3 regions of the Kitasatospora sp. NPDC059160 genome follow, and region 1 is predicted to be linked to each of the others. Evidence: predicted binding sites of a transcription regulator. Region 1 holds the regulator's gene; each other region holds the start of a gene.

Region 1 (5,878 bases):
GCGAGTACGGGCCCATCCGGTGCACCGGGCGCGACCACGCCAGCCAGGCCGAGTCCGGGCTGAACACCAGGCCGCCGACCTCGCCGTCGGTGCTGCGGTCCAGCTCGTGCACGGCGCCGTCGGCCAGGTCGACCACCAGCACCCGGCCGTCGTGCACGCCGACCGCGGCCCGCCGGCCGTCCGGGGAGACCACCAGCGAGTTGACCCGGCCCAGTCTCCCGGCGGCCAGCCGGCGCCGCTCGGGGTCGTGCACGGCGGGGGCGTACTCCAGGGCGTCCTCGCCCTCGGCGTCGGACACCCAGAGCACGCCCTGGGCGCCGTCCTCGCCCGGCACCACCCGGGCCAGCCGGGCGCGCACGCCCGGGGTCTCGTCCAGCACCCGGGCCGGGCCCTCGCGGTGGGTCAGCCAGTGCACGCTGCCGCGCACCACCACGGCGCCGGCCCGGCCGGTGCGGTCCGGGGAGACGGACTCCAGCCAGTGCGCGGCGTGCACCGGGTGGGGGCGGCGGCGGGCCCGCGAGCCGGCCGGGCGGACGTCCAGCCGGCGCGGGGAGGCGCTCTCCAGGTCGTCCAGCAGCCACAGGTCGCCGGCCCGGTGGAAGACCACCCGGGTGCCGTCGGTGCTGGCGTTGCGGGCGTAGAAGCCGTCCGGGTCGGTGCTGTGGCGGCGCAGGTCGGAGCCGTCGGGGCGGCTGGACCACAGGTCGCCGACGCCCTCGTGGTCGGACAGGAAGGCGATCCGGCCGTCGCCGTCCCCGGCCACCCAGAGCGGGGAGTCGAGCTGCCCGGCCAGGTCCTGGTGGATCCGGACGAACCGGTCCCGCCCGATCCACAACTTGCCGGCCCGGCCGCCCCGGTAGCGCTTCCACCAGGCCGGCTCGCGGTTGTTGACGGTCACCAGCAGCACCCTCCCCCCGACTTCGGCCGCAGGGTCCCCGACGCCCGCCGGCTCGAAGGCGAGCCCGCCGACCGGCCCGTACGGCAGCCGCACCGGCTCGCCGCCGTCCAGCGGCACCGCGTGCGCCCAGCAGCGGCGCACCCCGGACTCGCCCGCGCCGGTGGTGGCGATCGGGCGCCCGTCGGCGGTCCACCCCTGCACCCGGGTCTCGGCGTTGCCCCAGTACGTCAGCCGCCGGGACGGTCCGCCGTCCACCGGCACCACGTGCACCTCGGGGGCGCCGTCCCGGGTGGAGGTGAAGGCGAGGTGGCGCCCGTCCGGGGAGAACCTGGGGTGCTGCACCGGCAGGTGATCGGCCGTCAGCCGCCAGGCCCGGCCGCCCTCCAGCGGGGCGAGCCACAGGTCGTCCTCGGCGACGAAGGCGACCAGGTCACCGTGCAGATGGGGGTGGCGCAGATAGGCGCCCGCGGAGGTGCTCAGGGAGTCCGTCACGCCGCCAGCGTAGGCAGGTGCGGGTACGAGCCGCTCCGTTTTCCGCAGACTCCGGGCGGGCGCACGGGAGTTGCCGGTGGGGTCAGGCCCAGCGGCCGGTGCGCCCCAGCAGCAGCGCCCCGGCGGCCACCCCGGCGGTCGAGGTGCGCAGCACCGAGGGGCCCAGCCGGTACGGCTTCGCGCCGGCCTCGGCGAAGGCGGCCAGCTCCTCCGGGGAGACCCCGCCCTCCGGGCCGACCACCAGCACGATGTCCCCGCCGGCCGGCAGCGCGGCGTGCGCCAGCGGCTCGGCGCCCTCCTCGTGCAGCACCGCGGCGAGCGCGGCCCCGGCCAGCAGCGGCGCCAGCTGCCGGGTGGTCATCGGCTCGCGCACCTCGGGGAAGCGCAGCCGGCGGGACTGCTTGCCCGCCTCCCGGGCGGTGGCCCGCCACTTGGCGAGCGCCTTGGCGCCGCGCTCGCCCTTCCACTGGGTGATGCAGCGCGAGGCGGCCCAGGGGACCACCACGTCCACGCCGACCTCGGTCATGGTCTCCACGGCCAGCTCGCCGCGGTCGCCCTTGGGCAGCGCCTGGACGACCACGATCCGCGGCGCCGGCTCCGGCTCCCGCCGCACGGCCTCCACCGTGACCTCGATCGCGTCCTTGCCGAGCACCGCGGCGACGGTGCCGTCCACGCCCAGTCCCAGCCCGTCCGCCAGGGTGACCGCCTCGCCGGCCGCCAGCCGCTTCACCGCCGCCGCGTGCCGCCCCTCGGGCCCGTCGAGGCGCAGCACGGCCCCGGGTGCGGCGGCGGCGATCCGCTCGGTCTCGACGACGAAGACGGGCGCGGTCATGGCGGGGAACCTCCTGGGATGGAACGGGAACACCGAAGGGGTGCCGGGGGTCCTCCCCCGGCACCCCTCCTCGGACGACTACCGGCCGTTGAAGGCGTCCTTCAGGCGTGAGAACAGGCCCTGCTGGCCCGGCGCGAACTGGCCGGACGGCCGCTCCTCGCCGCGCAGCACGGCGAGCCGGCGCAGCAGCTCCTCCTGCTCGGGGTCGAGCTTGGTGGGCGTCTGCACCTCGACGTGCACTATCAGGTCGCCCCGGCCGCCCCCGCGCAGGTGGGTGATGCCCCGGCCGTGCAGCGGGATCGACTGGCCGGACTGGGTGCCGGGCCGGATGTCGACCTCCTCCAGCCCGTCCAGGGTCTGCAACGGCACCTGGGTGCCGAGCGAGGCCGCCGTCATCGGGATGGTGACGGTGCAGTGCAGGTCGTCCCCGCGCCGCTGGAAGACCGTGTGGGTGGTCTCGGCGATCTCGACGTACAGGTCGCCGGCCGGGCCGCCGCCGGGGCCGACCTCGCCCTCGCCGGCCAGCTGGATCCGGGTGCCGTTGTCCACGCCGGCCGGGATCTTCACGGTCAGGGTGCGGCGGGCCCGCACCCGGCCGTCGCCCGCGCACTCGGGGCACGGGGTCGGCACCACGGTGCCGAAGCCCTGGCACTGCGGGCACGGGCGGGAGGTCATGACCTGGCCCAGGAAGGAGCGGGTGACCTGGGAGACCTCGCCCTTGCCGCGGCACATGTCGCAGGTCTGGGCCGAGGTGCCGGGGGCCGCGCCCTCGCCGCTGCAGGTGGTGCAGGTGACGGCGGTGTCGACCTGGAGTTCCTTGGTGGTGCCGAAGGCGGCCTCCTCCAGGGTGATCTCCAGCCGGATCATGGCGTCCTGGCCCCGGCGGGTGCGCGAGCGCGGGCCGCGCTGGCCGGCCGCGGCGCCGAAGAAGGCGTCCATGATGTCGGAGAAGCCGAAGCCCGCCGCGCCGGCGCCGAAGCCGCCCGCGCCACCGCCGCCCGGCGACAGCGGGTCACCGCCCAGGTCGTAGACCTGGCGCTTCTGCGGGTCGGAGAGCACCTCGTAGGCGGCGTTGATCTCCTTGAACCGCTCCTGCGTCTTCGGGTCCGGGTTGACGTCCGGGTGCAGTTCGCGTGCCAGGCGCCGGAACGCCTTCTTGATCTCGTCCTGCCCCGCATCCCGTCGGACGCCGAGTACCGCGTAGTAGTCCGTGGCCACCAAATGCTCCGCTTGTTCCGCCTGTAGTAGTGCTGCGACTGGACGCCGCCGTTAGATTTCCAACGGTCGGCCGTGTGCTACGACTCGGCCAGGATCTGGCCCACGTACCGTGCCACCGCCCGCACCGCCCCCATTGTGCCCGGATAGTCCATCCGGGTCGGACCGATCACACCCAGCTTGGCCACACTCTCGTCGCCCGAACCGTAGCCGACCGAAACGACCGAGGTGGAATTCAGCCCTTCGTACGCGTTCTCCCGCCCGATCCGGACCGTCATCGCGGCGTCCGTGGTCTCACCCAGGAGGCGGAGCAGGACGACCTGCTCCTCCAGGGCCTCCAGCACCGGCTGGATGGTGAGCGGGAAGTCGTGCCCGAAGCGGGTCAGGTTGGCCGTGCCGGCCAGCATGATCCGCTCCTCGTTCTGCTCGGCGAGCGCCTCGAACAGCGTCGCCAGGACCGTACTGACGGTCGGCCGGTCGGCCGGCTCGAACGCCGCCGGGAGCTCCTCCAGGAGCCCCGGGACGTCCGGCAGCCGCTGGCCGGCCGCCCGGGTGTTGATCCGCGAGCGCAGGTCCGCCAGGACCGTCTCGCCGACCGTGCCCGGGCAGTCGACCATCCGCTGCTCGACCCGGCCGGTGTTGGTGATCAGCACCAGCATCACCTTGGCCGGGGCCAGCGCCACCAGCTCGATGTGCCGGACGGTGGAGCGGGTCAGCGAGGGGTACTGCACCACGGCGACCTGGCGGGTCAACTGGGCGAGCAGCCGCACCGTACGGGTGACCACGTCGTCCAGGTCGACGGCGCCGTCCAGGAAGTGCCGGATCGCCCGGCGCTCCGGGGAGCTCATCGGCTTGATCTCGGCGAGCTTGTCGACGAACAGCCGGTAGCCCTTGTCGGTGGGGATCCGCCCGGCGCTGGTGTGCGGCTGGTGGATGTACCCCTCCTCCTCCAGCGCCGCCATGTCGTTGCGCACCGTGGCCGGGGACACCCCGAGGTTGTGCCGCTCCACCAGGGCCTTGGAGCCGACCGGCTCCTCGGTGCCCACGTAGTCCTGGACGATCGCGCGCAGCACGGCGAGCTTGCGGTCGTCCAGCTGGCGGACCTCTCCGGCCATGGGGCACGCACCTCCGTCTTCGCACGTTGTCCGTCTGTGATGCTGCGAGCCGCTCCGGTGAGGACCCCGACCCTGGCACTCTGCACGCACGAGTGCCAAAACCGTACCTGCCAGTGTACGGCCCGGGTCGTACCGCAGGAACGGCCCGGCCGGGGTGATCCTGCCCGCAGTTCCGGACGGCCACCGCGACACTCCGCGTGCGCGGGTGGTGCCCCGGGGCCGTCCGGGTGGCAGCATCGAAAGCGACGGCGAACGGAGGAGCAAGCGATGTCGAGCTCGGGCCAGCACACCCGTTTCGCGCCCGACCGCGGCCTGACCAGCCGCATGGTCGGGACGATGTTCGTGATCGGGCTGTTGTACGTCGGTTTCACGGGCCTGCTGATCGCGCTGCTGCGCGGGGCCTGGCCGCTGATCGTGCTGATCTCCGGCGGGCTGTTCGTGGCCCAGTTCTGGTTCAGCGACAAGATCACCGAGCGGGCCATGGGCGCCCACCGGGTGACCGAGGAGCAGTACCCCCAGCTGCACGGCACCATCGACCGGCTCTGCGCCCTGGCCGACATGCCCAAGCCCCGCGTGGCGGTCGCCGACAGCGACATGCCGAACGCCTTCGCCACCGGCCGCAACCCGCAGAACGCCGTGGTGTGCGTCACCACCGGCCTGCTGCGCCGACTGGAACCCGAGGAGCTGGAGGGCGTCCTGGCGCACGAGCTGTCGCACGTCGCCCACCGGGACGTCGCCGTGATGACCATCGCCGGCTTCCTCGGCGTGCTCGCCGGGGCGATGACCCGGGTCGCCATGTACGGCGGGTTCATGGGCGGCAACCGCAACAGCAACGACCAGAACGCGGCCATCGCGGCGCTGGTCATCCCGCTGGTGTCGATCGTGGTCTACGCGATCAGCTTCCTGCTCACCCGGCTGCTGTCCCGCTACCGCGAACTGGCCGCCGACCGGGCCGCCGCCCAGCTCACCGGCCGGCCCAGCGCCCTCGCCTCGGCGCTCACCAAGGTCACCGGGCAGATCGCCGCCATCCCCACCGAGGACCTGCGCCGGGCCCAGCCCTACAACGCCTTCTACTTCGCCCCCGCGCTGAGCGCCAAGGAGACCGCCTCCCAGCTGCTCTCCACCCACCCGACGCTGGAGAAGCGGCTGGCCCAGCTGGCCAAGATCTCCGAGCAGCTCGGCCGCTGACCCCCCTGGGCTCCGGCCCCGCCCGACTCCCGGAAGGACCGCCGTGGGATTCCTGGACGCCCTGTTCGGCCGCACCAAGCCCGTCAAGCCCGACCTCGACCAGCTGTTCGGCGTGCCGTCCGCCGCGCTCACCCTGGA
Region 2 (5,878 bases), on a different contig from region 1:
CGAAGGAACCGAAGGACACCCCCCATGGCTGACGAACCGCTCGTCCTCGGCATCGAGACCTCCTGCGACGAGACCGGCGTCGGCATCGTGCGCGGCACCACGCTGCTGGCCGACGCGGTCGCCTCCAGCGTCAACGACCACGCCCGCTTCGGCGGCGTCGTCCCGGAGATCGCCAGCCGCGCCCACCTGGAGGCGATGGTCCCGACCATCCAGCGCGCCCTGGACACCGCCGGCATCAAGGCCAGTGACCTGGACGGCATCGCCGTCACCGCCGGCCCCGGCCTGGCGGGCGCGCTGCTGGTCGGCGTCAGCGCGGCCAAGGCGTACGCCTGGGCGCTCGACAAGCCGCTGTACGGGGTCAACCACCTCGCCTCGCACATCTGCGTCGACCAGCTGGAGCACGGCCGGCTGCCCTCGCCGACGATGGCCCTGCTGGTCTCCGGCGGGCACTCCTCGCTGCTGCTCAGCGAGGACATCACCACCGACGTCCGCCCGCTCGGCGCGACCATCGACGACGCGGCCGGCGAGGCCTTCGACAAGGTCGCCCGGGTGCTCGGCCTGGGCTTCCCCGGCGGCCCGATCGTCGACCGGAAGGCCCGCGAGGGCGACCCGAAGGCGATCGCCTTCCCGCGCGGCCTGACGGGGAAGAACGACCCCGCGTACGACTTCTCCTTCTCCGGCCTGAAGACCGCCGTCGCCCGCTGGGTGGAGGCCAAGCGCCGGGCCGGCGAGGAGGTGCCGATCGCCGACGTCGCCGCCTCCTTCCAGGAGGCGGTCACCGACGTGCTCACCCGCAAGGCCGTCAAGGCCTGCAAGGACAGCGGCGTCGACCACCTGATGATCGGCGGCGGCGTCGCGGCCAACTCCCGGCTGCGCGAGATGGCCCAGCAGCGCTGCGACCGGGCCGGCATCCGGCTGCGGGTGCCCCGGCCGGGCCTGTGCACCGACAACGGCGCGATGGTGGCGGCGCTGGGCTCCGAGATGGTGTGGCGCGGCCGCACCCCCTCCGCCTTCGAGCTGTCCGCGGACTCCTCGCTGCCCGTCACCGACGTCCACGTCCCGGCCGGGGGAGCCGGGCACGGCGACGTCCACGGCCAGGCCTACCAGGCCCTCGGCGGCGGCGCCGCGTGACCGTCGCCGCGATGTGGGAGGCCCGCGCGGCGGACGGCTGCGGGGCCGAACTCGCCGCCTGGGCAAGGGAGTCCGCTCTTCCCGCGCTGCGCGGCGCGGCCGGGCTGGAGCGCCTCGAACTGCTCTCCGCCCCCGGTGAGCGGGTGCTGCTGATCACCTGGTGGAGCGGTGCGCCCGTGCCGGTCGCCGACCCGCCGGCCGAACTGCTGGGCCGCCCGGTGCACCGCTGGTCCTTCACCAGCGACCACGTCGAGTAGGGCCCGAACGGGAACCGCCGCGGCGGCGCTACCGTGCATAGCTGAGAGAACGCTGGACGGGACCGGGAGCGCGGTGCGGTGAACAGGGACGGGCGGAGCAGGACCAGGACGTACGTGGCGGGGGCGGTGGCCCTGCTGGCCTTCGCCACCGCGTGCGGCGACAACGGGGGCGGCGGCAGCGCCGCCCCGGCCGCGAGCACGGCCGGGACGGCGGAGCAGACCCGGCCGCCCGCCGGCGGCACCCCCAGCGCCGCGGCCACCACGCCCGGCGCGGCCCCGGCCCAGGGCGACGCCGCGGCCTGGGCGAAGTGGAACCTCAAGCCGCTCGCCCCGGCCCCCGCGCCGCCCGCCGACAAGCCCGTCAAGCTCGAACGCACCGGCACCGTACCGGTGTTCAGCGACGTGAAGACCACCGACAAGGTCGTCTTCATCACCATCGACGACGGCGCCGAGAAGGACCCGAAGTTCGTCGAGATGCTGACCGACCTCAAGGTGCCGATCTCGATGTTCCTGACCAAGGACATCGTCAAGAACGACTACGGCTACTTCAAGCCGCTCCAGGCGCTGGGCAACCACATCCAGAACCACACCGTCACCCACCCGGTGATGAGCAAGCTGTCGGCCGACAAGCAGAAGTCCGAGATCTGCGAGGACCAGGCCGCGCTCACCCAGCAGTACGGCACCGCCCCGCTGCTGTTCCGCCCGCCGTTCGGCGACGGCGCCAACACCCCGATGCTCAACACCTCGGTGCAGCAGTGCGGCCCGCGCGCGATCGTGCTGTGGCGCGAGTCGATGCAGATCCACGACATGCAGTACCAGGCGGGCGACAAGAAGTTGAAGTCCGGCGACATCATCCTGGCGCACTTCCGCGGCCCCAAGGAGCTCAAGGGCGCCACCATGACCCAGATGTTCGCGGACCTGCTGGCCCGGATCCAGGAGCAGGGCTTCTCGGTGGCCCGGCTGGAGGACTACATCCAGGCGCCGGCCTCCTAGGCCCTGTCCGCTCAGACCGGCCGGCCCAGCATCATCAGCGGCCCGTTGTCGGTGCGGCTGAGGATCACCGTGACGGAGTTCGGCCCGGAGGGCTTGAGCTGGCGGCGCAGTTCCTCCGGGGTGATCGCCATCCCGCGCTTCTTGATCACCACCGTGCCGACCGCGCGCTCGCGCAGCAGCGCCTTCAGCTTCTTGACGTTGTACGGGAGCACGTCGGTGAGTTCGAAGGCGTGCGCGTACGGGGTGGCGACCAGGCGGTCCGAGGTCACGTAGGCGATCTTCGGGTCGATCAGCCGGCCGTCGACCTGCCCGGCCACCTCGGCCACCAGGTGCGCCCGGATCACCGCGCCGTCCGGCTCGTACAGGTAGCGCCCGACCGGGCCGGCCGGCGGGTCGGGCAGGTCGCCGCCGGTCAGGCTGTCGCCGTGCGGCAGCAGGGTCGCGCGGTGCGGGCGGACCGCCCCGGTGCCGAACCAGAGCACCGCCTCCTTGACGTCCCCGTGGTCGGAGACCCACTCGGCCTCGGCGTCCGCCGGGACGGCCTCGTGCGGGATGCCCGGGGCGACCTTCAACGCGCCGATCGGGGTCCGCCGCCCGGCCTCGACCGCCCAGGACAGCGGCGGGGCGTACGCCTCCGGGTCGAACACCCGGCCGCGCGAGGTGCGCCGCGCCGGGTCGGTGAACACCGCGTCGTAGCCGGTGACGTCCACCTCGGCGACGTCCGCGCAGCGCACCTCCACCAGCTCCGACAGGCCCAGCGCGGCGGCGTTGGCGGCGGTGGCGGCGCAGGCCGCCGGGTCCTTGTCGACGGCCAGCACCCGGATCCCGGCCCGGGCCAGGGCCAGCACGTCCCCGCCGATGCCGCAGCAGAGGTCCGCCAGGCGCCGTACGCCCAGCTCGGCGAAGCGGCGGGCCCGCCACTCGGCCACGCTGCGCCGGGTGGACTGCTCGACCCCGTTGGGCGTGAAGTACATCAGGTCGGCGTCCGCCCCGAACTTCGCCCGCGCCCGCTGCCGCAGCCGCGCCTGGCCGAACGCCGCCGACACCAGCTCCGCCGGGTGCTCCCGCCGCAGCCGGGTGGCCAGCGCCAGCTCCTCCTCGGGGGTGAACTCGCGCAGCTCGGCGAGCAGGGCCTGACCCTCGGGGGTCAGCAGGGGCTGGAGGTTCTCGGTGTCCACCAGGTCATTCTGACCGGTCGGCCCGTCAGCAGGGCCGGCAGCGCCGGCGCGAAGGGCGTCGCCGGCGGGGCCCTGGGAGTGGATCCGGAGTGTGGCCGCTCGTCCGCGGGTCGAGCCCGCAGGGCGCGTCGTTGGCACTCTGGTTGACTGAGTGCTAACGGCAGCCTATGGTCGTCCTTGGCACTCCCCACTGGGGGAGTGCTAATGCGAAGACGTGTGCCTGACCCCCGCGACGGCAGGTACGCAGGTTCGCCCCTACCCGTTAGAAAACCCCGTAATCTCCGAAGGGGAGCTCGGACGTGACCACCAGCAGCAAGGTTGCCATCAAGCCGCTCGAGGACCGCATTGTGGTCCAGCCGCTCGACGCCGAGACCACCACGGCCTCCGGCCTGGTTATCCCGGACACCGCCAAGGAGAAGCCCCAGGAGGGCGTCGTCCTGGCTGTCGGCCCGGGCCGCTTCGAGGACGGCCAGCGTCTGCCGCTCGACGTCGCCGTGGGTGACATCGTCCTGTACTCGAAGTACGGCGGCACTGAGGTGAAGTACCAGGGCGAGGAGTACCTCGTCCTCTCCGCCCGCGACGTTCTCGCCATCATCGAGAAGTAAGTCGTTCCGACCCGCCCCGGATCCGTGTCCCTAGTGACAGGGGCCCGGGGCGTGGTTGTTGGTTCACGTAGTTCGGCGGCCGGCCGGCCGCAGCCCCGAGGGAATAGGGAACATGGCGAAGATCCTGCAGTTCGACGAGGACGCCCGCCGCTCGCTGGAGCGCGGTGTCAACAAGCTGGCCGACACCGTCAAGGTGACCATCGGCCCCAAGGGCCGCAACGTCGTCATCGACAAGAAGTTCGGCGCCCCGACCATCACCAACGACGGTGTCACCATCGCCCGTGAGGTCGAGCTGGACGACCCGTACGAGAACCTTGGCGCGCAGCTCGTCAAGGAGGTCGCCACCAAGACCAACGACGTCGCGGGTGACGGCACCACCACCGCCACCGTGCTGGCCCAGGCCCTGGTCAACGAGGGTCTGCGCAACGTCGCCGCCGGTGCCGGCCCGGCCGCCCTCAAGAAGGGCATCGACAAGGCCGTCGCCGCCGTCTCCGAGCACCTGCTGTCCATCGCCCGCGAGATCGAGGGCAAGGACGACGTCGCCGCCGTCGCGTCCCTCTCCGCGCAGGACACCCAGGTCGGCGAGCTGATCGCCGAGGCGATCGACAAGGTCGGCAAGGACGGTGTCATCACCGTCGAGGAGTCGAACACCTTCGGCGTGGAGCTGGACTTCACCGAGGGCATGCAGTTCGACAAGGGCTACCTGTCGCCGTACTTCGTCACCGACGCCGAGCGCCAGGAAGCGGTCCTCGAGGACCCGTACATCCTGATCAACCAGGGCAAGATCTCCTCCATCCAGGAGCTGCTGCCGCTGCTGGAGAAGATCCTGCAGAGCGGTGCCTCCAAGCCGCTGCTGATCATCGCCGAGGACGTCGACGGCGAGGCGCTGTCGACCCTGGTCGTGAACAAGATCCGCGGCACCTTCAACGCCGTCGCCGTCAAGGCCCCGGGCTTCGGCGACCGCCGCAAGGCGATCCTCGGCGACCTGGCCGTCCTCACCGGCGGCACGGTCATCTCCGAGGAGGTCGGCCTCAAGCTCGACCAGGCCGGTCTGGACGTGCTGGGCACCGCCCGCCGCGTGACCATCACCAAGGACGACACCACCGTCGTCGACGGTGCCGGTGACTCCGAGGCCGTGGCCGGCCGCGTCGCCCAGATCAAGGGCGAGATCGCCGCGACCGACTCCGACTGGGACCGCGAGAAGCTGCAGGAGCGCCTGGCCAAGCTGGCCGGCGGCGTCTGCGTCATCAAGGTCGGCGCCGCCACCGAGGTGGAGCTCAAGGAGCGCAAGCACCGCCTGGAGGACGCCATCTCGGCGACCCGCGCCGCGGTCGAGGAGGGCATCGTCGCCGGCGGTGGCGCCTCGCTGGTGCACGCCGCCAAGGTGCTGAACGACGGCCTGGGCCTGTCGGGTGACGAGGCCACCGGTGTCGCCGTGGTCCGCAAGGCGCTGCACGAGCCGCTGCGCTGGATCGCCCAGAACGCCGGCCTCGAGGGCTACGTCATCACCCACAAGGTCGCCGAGCTGGAGGCCGGTCACGGCTTCAACGCGGCCACCGGCGAGTACGGCGACCTGCTGAAGGCCGGCGTCATCGACCCGGTCAAGGTCACCCGCTCCGCGCTGGAGAACGCCGCCTCGATCGCCTCCCTGCTCCTCACCACCGAGACCCTCGTGGTGGAGAAGAAGGAGGAGGAGGCCGACGCCGGTCACTCG
Region 3 (5,878 bases), on a different contig from region 1:
TTCAGGGTTGGCGCCTTCGGATACAGTCTTCGTACAGCGGTCGGACCTTTGCACGCCGGGGTCGCCGCTGCGCACCACCACAATTTCACAAGCTCATCCAGAGGGACTGAGGGAACGGCCCGTTGACGTCCCGGCAACCTTCTCGCTCGGCTGTCGTTGACAGGCCCCGGCGGGACAGGTGCCAATTCCGGCCTGTGGCGCGACCGCGCCGCGGGGAAGATGAGGAGAGAGGCCTCCGCCATCATGGCTATCGACATCGCCGCACCTGTTTCCGTCGACCTCGGCCCCGCCGCCGCCCTGTCCTGTCGGGAGTGCGGAACCCGCTTCCCGCTCGGCCCCAGCTTCGCCTGTGTGGAGTGCTTCGGGCCGCTGGAGATCGCCTACGAGTTCGGCGGCGAGCGCGCCGAGGAGCTGCGCAGGCGGATCGAGTCCGGCCCCGCGTCCATCTGGCGGTACGCGCCGCTGCTGCCGGTGCCGGCCGACGTCGCCTCGAAGCCCAACCTGAACCCCGGCTGGACCCCGCTGGTGAAGGCGGACAACCTGGGCCGGGAGCTCGGGTTCACCGCGCAGCTGCACGTCAAGGACGACTCGGGCAACCCGACGCACTCGTTCAAGGACCGGGTGGTGGCCTGCGCGATCGAGGCGGCCCGGGCGTTCGGCTACACCACGCTGTCCTGCTCGTCGACCGGCAACCTGGCCGGTGCGGTGGGTGCGGCGGCGGCCCGGGCCGGGTTCCGCTCCTGCGTGTTCATCCCGCACGACCTGGAGCAGGGCAAGGTCGTGATGGCCGGGGTGTACGGCGGTGAGCTGGTCGGCATCGAGGGCAACTACGACGACGTGAACCGGTTCTGCTCGGAGCTGATCGGGGACCCGGCCGGCGAGGGCTGGGGCTTCGTCAACGTCAATCTGCGGCCGTACTACGGCGAGGGCTCCAAGACGCTGGCGTACGAGATCTGCGAGCAGCTCGGCTGGCGGCTGCCGGAGCAGATCGTCATCCCGATCGCCTCGGGCTCGCAGCTGACGAAGATCGACAAGGGTCTGCAGGAGCTGATCAAGCTGGGCCTGGTGGAGGACCGGCCGTACCGGATCTTCGGCGCCCAGGCGGAGGGCTGCTCGCCGGTGTCGGCGGCGTTCAAGGCCGGCCGGGACGTGATCAGGCCGGTGAAGCCGGACACCATCGCCAAGTCGCTGGCGATCGGCAACCCGGCGGACGGCCCGTACGTGCTGGACATCGCCCGCCGGACCGGCGGCGCGGTGGAGGACGTCACGGACGCGGAGGTGGTGGCGGCGATCCGGCTGCTGGCCCGGACCGAGGGGATCTTCGCGGAGACCGCGGGCGGGGTGACCGTCGGTGTGCTGAAGAAGCTCGTGGAGACCGGTCAGCTGGACCCGTCCAAGGAGACCGTCGCGATCAACACCGGGGACGGCCTGAAGACGCTGGACGCCGTCTCCGAGGCGGGCATGACCGCCGTCATCCGCCCGACGCTGGACTCCTTCCACGCCGCCGGCCTCGCGTCCGTCTGATCCACCCCCCACCCCGCTAGGAGAGTCATGAGCGCCAACGTCCGCATCCCCACCATCCTGCGCACCTACACCGGCGGTGCGGCCGAGGTGCCCGCCGAGGGGGCCACCCTGGGCGAGGTCATCGCCGACCTGGAGCGCAACCACGCGGGCATCGCGGCCCGGATCCTGGACGACACCGGCAAGCTGCGCCGCTTCGTCAACGTGTACGTGAACGACGACGACGTGCGGTTCGCCGAGGGCCTGGCGACCGGGATCGCGGACGGTGCGAGCGTTTCGATCATTCCGGCGGTGGCCGGCGGCTGCTGAGCCGTTCCCGCTTCCCGGCCGTCCGCGCGTACGGAATTCCGCTCTCCGTACGCGCGGACGGCCGTCGGCATTTCGGTGGGAATATTTTCGGTCCGAGTCGGAGTAGAGTGTGGCTCTGCTGGGAACAGGGCTTCCCCTTCCGGCGGTGGGTGCTTCGCCGGAGCCCGTCCGGGCGCTGAGACCGGCCCGGGGCCCGGGCGGTGAAACATGTCAGGCAGATGTCAGAATTCCTGCAGGCATTTGAGTAATTCGTCCGCTATGTCCGGCGCTAATTGCCGATTTCCTCCCGGTTTGTTCGCTCTTGTCTCTCGACGGGGCTGCGGAATTCCCGGCGGCGGACCCTGTTGCAGAGGGCGTCGATCCGGATACATTCAGCGGCGGTCGACGTAATCAACCGCTCACGGAAGCCGTCCGGCGCCCCCGTGCGGAGGATTGCGGCGTGCACGGCTGCGTCCAGGGGGGGTTCCCCGGGCCGGCCTTCAAACCAGACCCGGGCCCGCGACCTGCTGGCCCGTGAAGGGCCAGCACAGCACTAGGGGAGTTTGGAATGGCTCAGGGCACCGTCAAGTGGTTCAACGCGGAGAAGGGCTACGGCTTCATCGCGGTCGACGGTGGTGCGGACGTCTTCGTCCACTACAGCGCGATCCAGATGGACGGCTACCGCACCCTCGAGGAGGGCCAGCGGGTCGAGTTCGAGATCTCCCAGGGACAGAAGGGCCCGCAGGCGGACATGGTCCGCGCGGCGGTCTGACCTCTTCCGGAACCCAGGAGCTCGGCGCGGCCCACGGCTGGTGACCACTCGCTTCTCGACGGGCCCGTACGACACGCGTCGTACGGGCCCGTTCGCGTTCCCGCGCCGGGCCGTCCGGGGTGCCGGGCGGGGGCGGGCGGAGGTGGGCGGCGGCTCGCGGGTCGGCCGTGGGGCTTGCACTCGACCACCCGGAGTGCTAATCATTGGCGTTAGCACTCACAGTGTGAGAGTGACAGCGGACCGGGTCGGTGAGGCCCCCGGGAGCGGCAGGGGAATGGACCTCCGCACACCAGGGCCGTCCGTCGCGGGCACCCCTTGGTCCGAGCAGTCGACCGTGTCCCGGAGGACCACTTCTGATGGCCAAGATCATCGCCTTTGATGAGGAAGCTCGCCGCGGCCTTGAGCGTGGCATGAACCAGCTCGCCGACGCGGTGAAGGTCACGCTCGGCCCCAAGGGCCGCAACGTCGTGCTGGAGAAGAAGTGGGGCGCCCCCACGATCACCAACGACGGTGTCTCCATCGCCAAGGAGATCGAGCTCGAGGACCCCTACGAGAAGATCGGCGCGGAGCTCGTCAAGGAGGTCGCCAAGAAGACGGACGACGTCGCGGGTGACGGCACCACCACCGCCACCGTGCTCGCCCAGGCCCTGGTTCGCGAGGGTCTGCGCAACGTCGCCGCCGGCGCCAACCCGATGGCCCTCAAGCGCGGTATCGAGAAGGCCGTGGCCGCCGTCTCGGACCAGCTGCTGGCCCAGGCCAAGGACGTGGAGACCAAGGAGCAGATCGCCTCCACCGCCTCCATCTCCGCCGCTGACACCCAGATCGGCGAGCTCATCGCCGAGGCCATGGACAAGGTCGGCAAGGAAGGCGTCATCACCGTCGAGGAGAGCAACACCTTCGGTCTGGAGCTCGAGCTCACCGAGGGCATGCGCTTCGACAAGGGCTACATCTCCGCCTACTTCGCCACCGACCTGGAGCGCATGGAGGCGACGTTCGAGGACCCGTACATCCTCATCGCCAACTCCAAGATCGGCTCGGTCAAGGACCTGCTCCCGCTGCTGGAGAAGGTCATGCAGAGCGGCAAGCCGCTCGTCATCATCGCCGAGGACGTCGAGGGCGAGGCCCTGTCGACCCTGGTCGTGAACAAGATCCGCGGCACCTTCAAGTCCGTCGCCGTCAAGGCCCCGGGCTTCGGCGACCGCCGCAAGGCCATGCTCGGCGACATCGCCATCCTCACCGGTGGCACCGTGATCTCCGAGGAGGTCGGCCTCAAGCTGGAGAACGCCGGCATCGACCTGCTGGGCACCGCCCGCAAGGTGGTCATCACCAAGGACGAGACCACCATCGTCGACGGTGGCGGCGACAGCGACCAGGTCGCCGGCCGCGTGAACCAGATCCGCGCCGAGATCGAGAACAGCGACTCGGACTACGACCGCGAGAAGCTCCAGGAGCGCCTCGCCAAGCTGGCCGGCGGCGTGGCCGTCATCAAGGCCGGCGCGGCCACCGAGGTGGAGCTCAAGGAGCGCAAGCACCGCATCGAGGACGCCGTCCGCAACGCCAAGGCCGCCGTCGAGGAGGGCATCGTCGCCGGTGGTGGCGTCGCGCTGCTGCAGGCCGGTGTCGCCTTCGACAAGCTGGAGCTGGAGGGCGACGAGGCCACCGGTGCCAACATCGTCAAGGTCGCGCTGGAGGCCCCGATCAAGCAGATCGCGACCAACGCCGGCCTGGAGGGTGGCGTCGTGGTGGAGAAGGTGCGCAACCTCCCCGCCGGTCACGGCCTGAACGCCGCCACCAACGAGTACGTCGACCTGGTCGCCGCGGGCATCATCGACCCGGCCAAGGTCACCCGCTCCGCGCTGCAGAACGCCGCGTCCATCGCGGCGCTGTTCCTCACCACCGAGGCCGTCATCGCCGACAAGCCGGAGAAGGCCGCCGCGGCCGCCGGCGGCGGCATGCCGGGCGGTGACATGGACTTCTGATCCTGATCGGACTCCGATCGGATCGGCTGATCCTCGTCCGCGTGGGCGGTTCCCTTCGGGGGGCCGCCCACGCGGCGTTTCCGCCCCGGGGCGTTCCGGCTCCGGGGCGTTGCGGTCCCGGATCCGTTTTGAAGCCACGGGCGGGCCGCGGAGAATGGACGGATGGCTTCCGACGACATCGAGACCGCCCTGCACAACGCCCGGGCCCGGATCCTGGCCGACCTCACTGCGCGGGACGTGGCGGACGCCGCCGTCGTCTCGCTGGTGGAACAGGCCGTCACCCACCGCCGCTGGTGGCTGGAGCAGTGGCCGGACGGCACCGAGTACGTGCTCGGGCTGGTCGCCCAGGACGTCCAGGACGCGCTGCTGGAGGCGTACGGCCGGTGGCCGCTGTGCACCGGCTGCGCGGCCGACGGGGACCCGCACGCGCTGAGCGTGGAGCCCGAGCTGGGGCCGGAGCCGCACTGGGTGTGCGGCAAGCAGGGGGCCGTGGTGGCGCCGGTGGGGGAGCTGGGTTAGGGCCTGTCCGGCGGATCTTGGCAGATCAGCGCGCGGCGTTGGGCGCCCGGCTGGGCGTGCGCCCGAGTCGGCCTCGTACTGGACGTACTTGGGCGATTCGGGCGTGCGTCCAGGCGGGATGCCCGGCGTCGCGCGCCTGGCAAGATCCGCCGGACAGGCCCTAGTCCTCCAGGCGCTGGAGTTCGGTGGTGAGGTTGGTGCGGGCCGGTTCGGCGAGGCGCCGGTGGGCGTCGGGGGTGCGGTAGAGGGCCGGGAGCGCCAGCAGGTGGCGCAGGACGGCGGCGCGGCCGGTGCGGAAGTCCGGCTCGGGGACGAAGGCGTACTCCTCCCGAACGGCGGCCGCGTACGCCGCGTAGGCCTCGGGGGTGCCGCCGAGGACGGCGAGGTCCGCGTCGCAGAGCACCTCGCCGTCGCGGTCGCCGGGGGCCGGGGCGTGGCCGACGGTGAGCAGGACCAGCCGTTCGACCTCGGCGACGCGCTCGGCGGGCAGGCCGACGGCGGTCAGCGCGCGGACGGCGAGGGCGGCGCTGCGCTCCTCGTTCTCGGTGCGGTCGGGGCGGTACACGGCGTCGTGGAACCAGGCGGCGAGCCGGACGGTGTCGGGGTCGGCCGCGTGCCCGGCGAGCGCGTCGACGTGGCGCAGGACGGCGCGCAGGTGCTCGGCGGTGTGGTACCGGCGGCGCGGGTCCGACCAGCGGCGCAGCAGTTCGCGGCCGTACGGCTCGGGGTCGTCGGTGGCGCCGCAGCGGTGCAGCAGGGCGGTCCAGGCGGTGAGCAGGTCCTCGGTCGGCATGGGGCA

Evidence for each region. The regulator HrcA, encoded in region 1, represses chaperone genes, less so after heat shock. The targets are predictions, from matches to a motif close to TTNGCACTCNGNNNNNCNGAGTGCNAA.
Region 2: the regulator HrcA is predicted to act here: its motif matches at 3,691-3,717, upstream of groES (co-chaperone GroES).
Region 3: the regulator HrcA is predicted to act here: its motif matches at 2,755-2,781, upstream of groL (chaperonin GroEL).

What each region holds. Positions count from the first base shown of each region.
Region 1 covers NZ_JBHZCN010000035.1:20,689-26,566, reverse strand. The annotation lists gene ACFXOZ_RS17125 (S41 family peptidase) at 1-1,390, opposite strand, end outside; gene ACFXOZ_RS17120 (16S rRNA (uracil(1498)-N(3))-methyltransferase) at 1,473-2,222, opposite strand; gene dnaJ (molecular chaperone DnaJ) at 2,301-3,440, opposite strand; gene hrcA (heat-inducible transcriptional repressor HrcA) at 3,518-4,552, opposite strand; gene htpX (zinc metalloprotease HtpX) at 4,820-5,740, shown strand; gene ACFXOZ_RS17100 (hypothetical protein) at 5,784-5,878, shown strand, end outside.
Region 2 covers NZ_JBHZCN010000025.1:36,802-42,679, forward strand. The annotation lists gene rimI (ribosomal protein S18-alanine N-acetyltransferase) at 1-32, shown strand, start outside; gene tsaD (tRNA (adenosine(37)-N6)-threonylcarbamoyltransferase complex transferase subunit TsaD) at 25-1,131, shown strand; gene ACFXOZ_RS13345 (hypothetical protein) at 1,128-1,388, shown strand; gene ACFXOZ_RS13350 (polysaccharide deacetylase family protein) at 1,467-2,381, shown strand; gene ACFXOZ_RS13355 (methyltransferase domain-containing protein) at 2,393-3,562, opposite strand; gene groES (co-chaperone GroES) at 3,859-4,164, shown strand; gene groL (chaperonin GroEL) at 4,277-5,878, shown strand, end outside.
Region 3 covers NZ_JBHZCN010000084.1:3,606-9,483, forward strand. The annotation lists SAM riboswitch class I at 91-226, shown strand; gene thrC (threonine synthase) at 244-1,524, shown strand; gene ACFXOZ_RS30245 (MoaD/ThiS family protein) at 1,552-1,830, shown strand; gene ACFXOZ_RS30250 (cold-shock protein) at 2,378-2,581, shown strand; gene groL (chaperonin GroEL) at 2,938-4,560, shown strand; gene ACFXOZ_RS30260 (hypothetical protein) at 4,723-5,079, shown strand; gene ACFXOZ_RS30265 (hypothetical protein) at 5,240-5,872, opposite strand.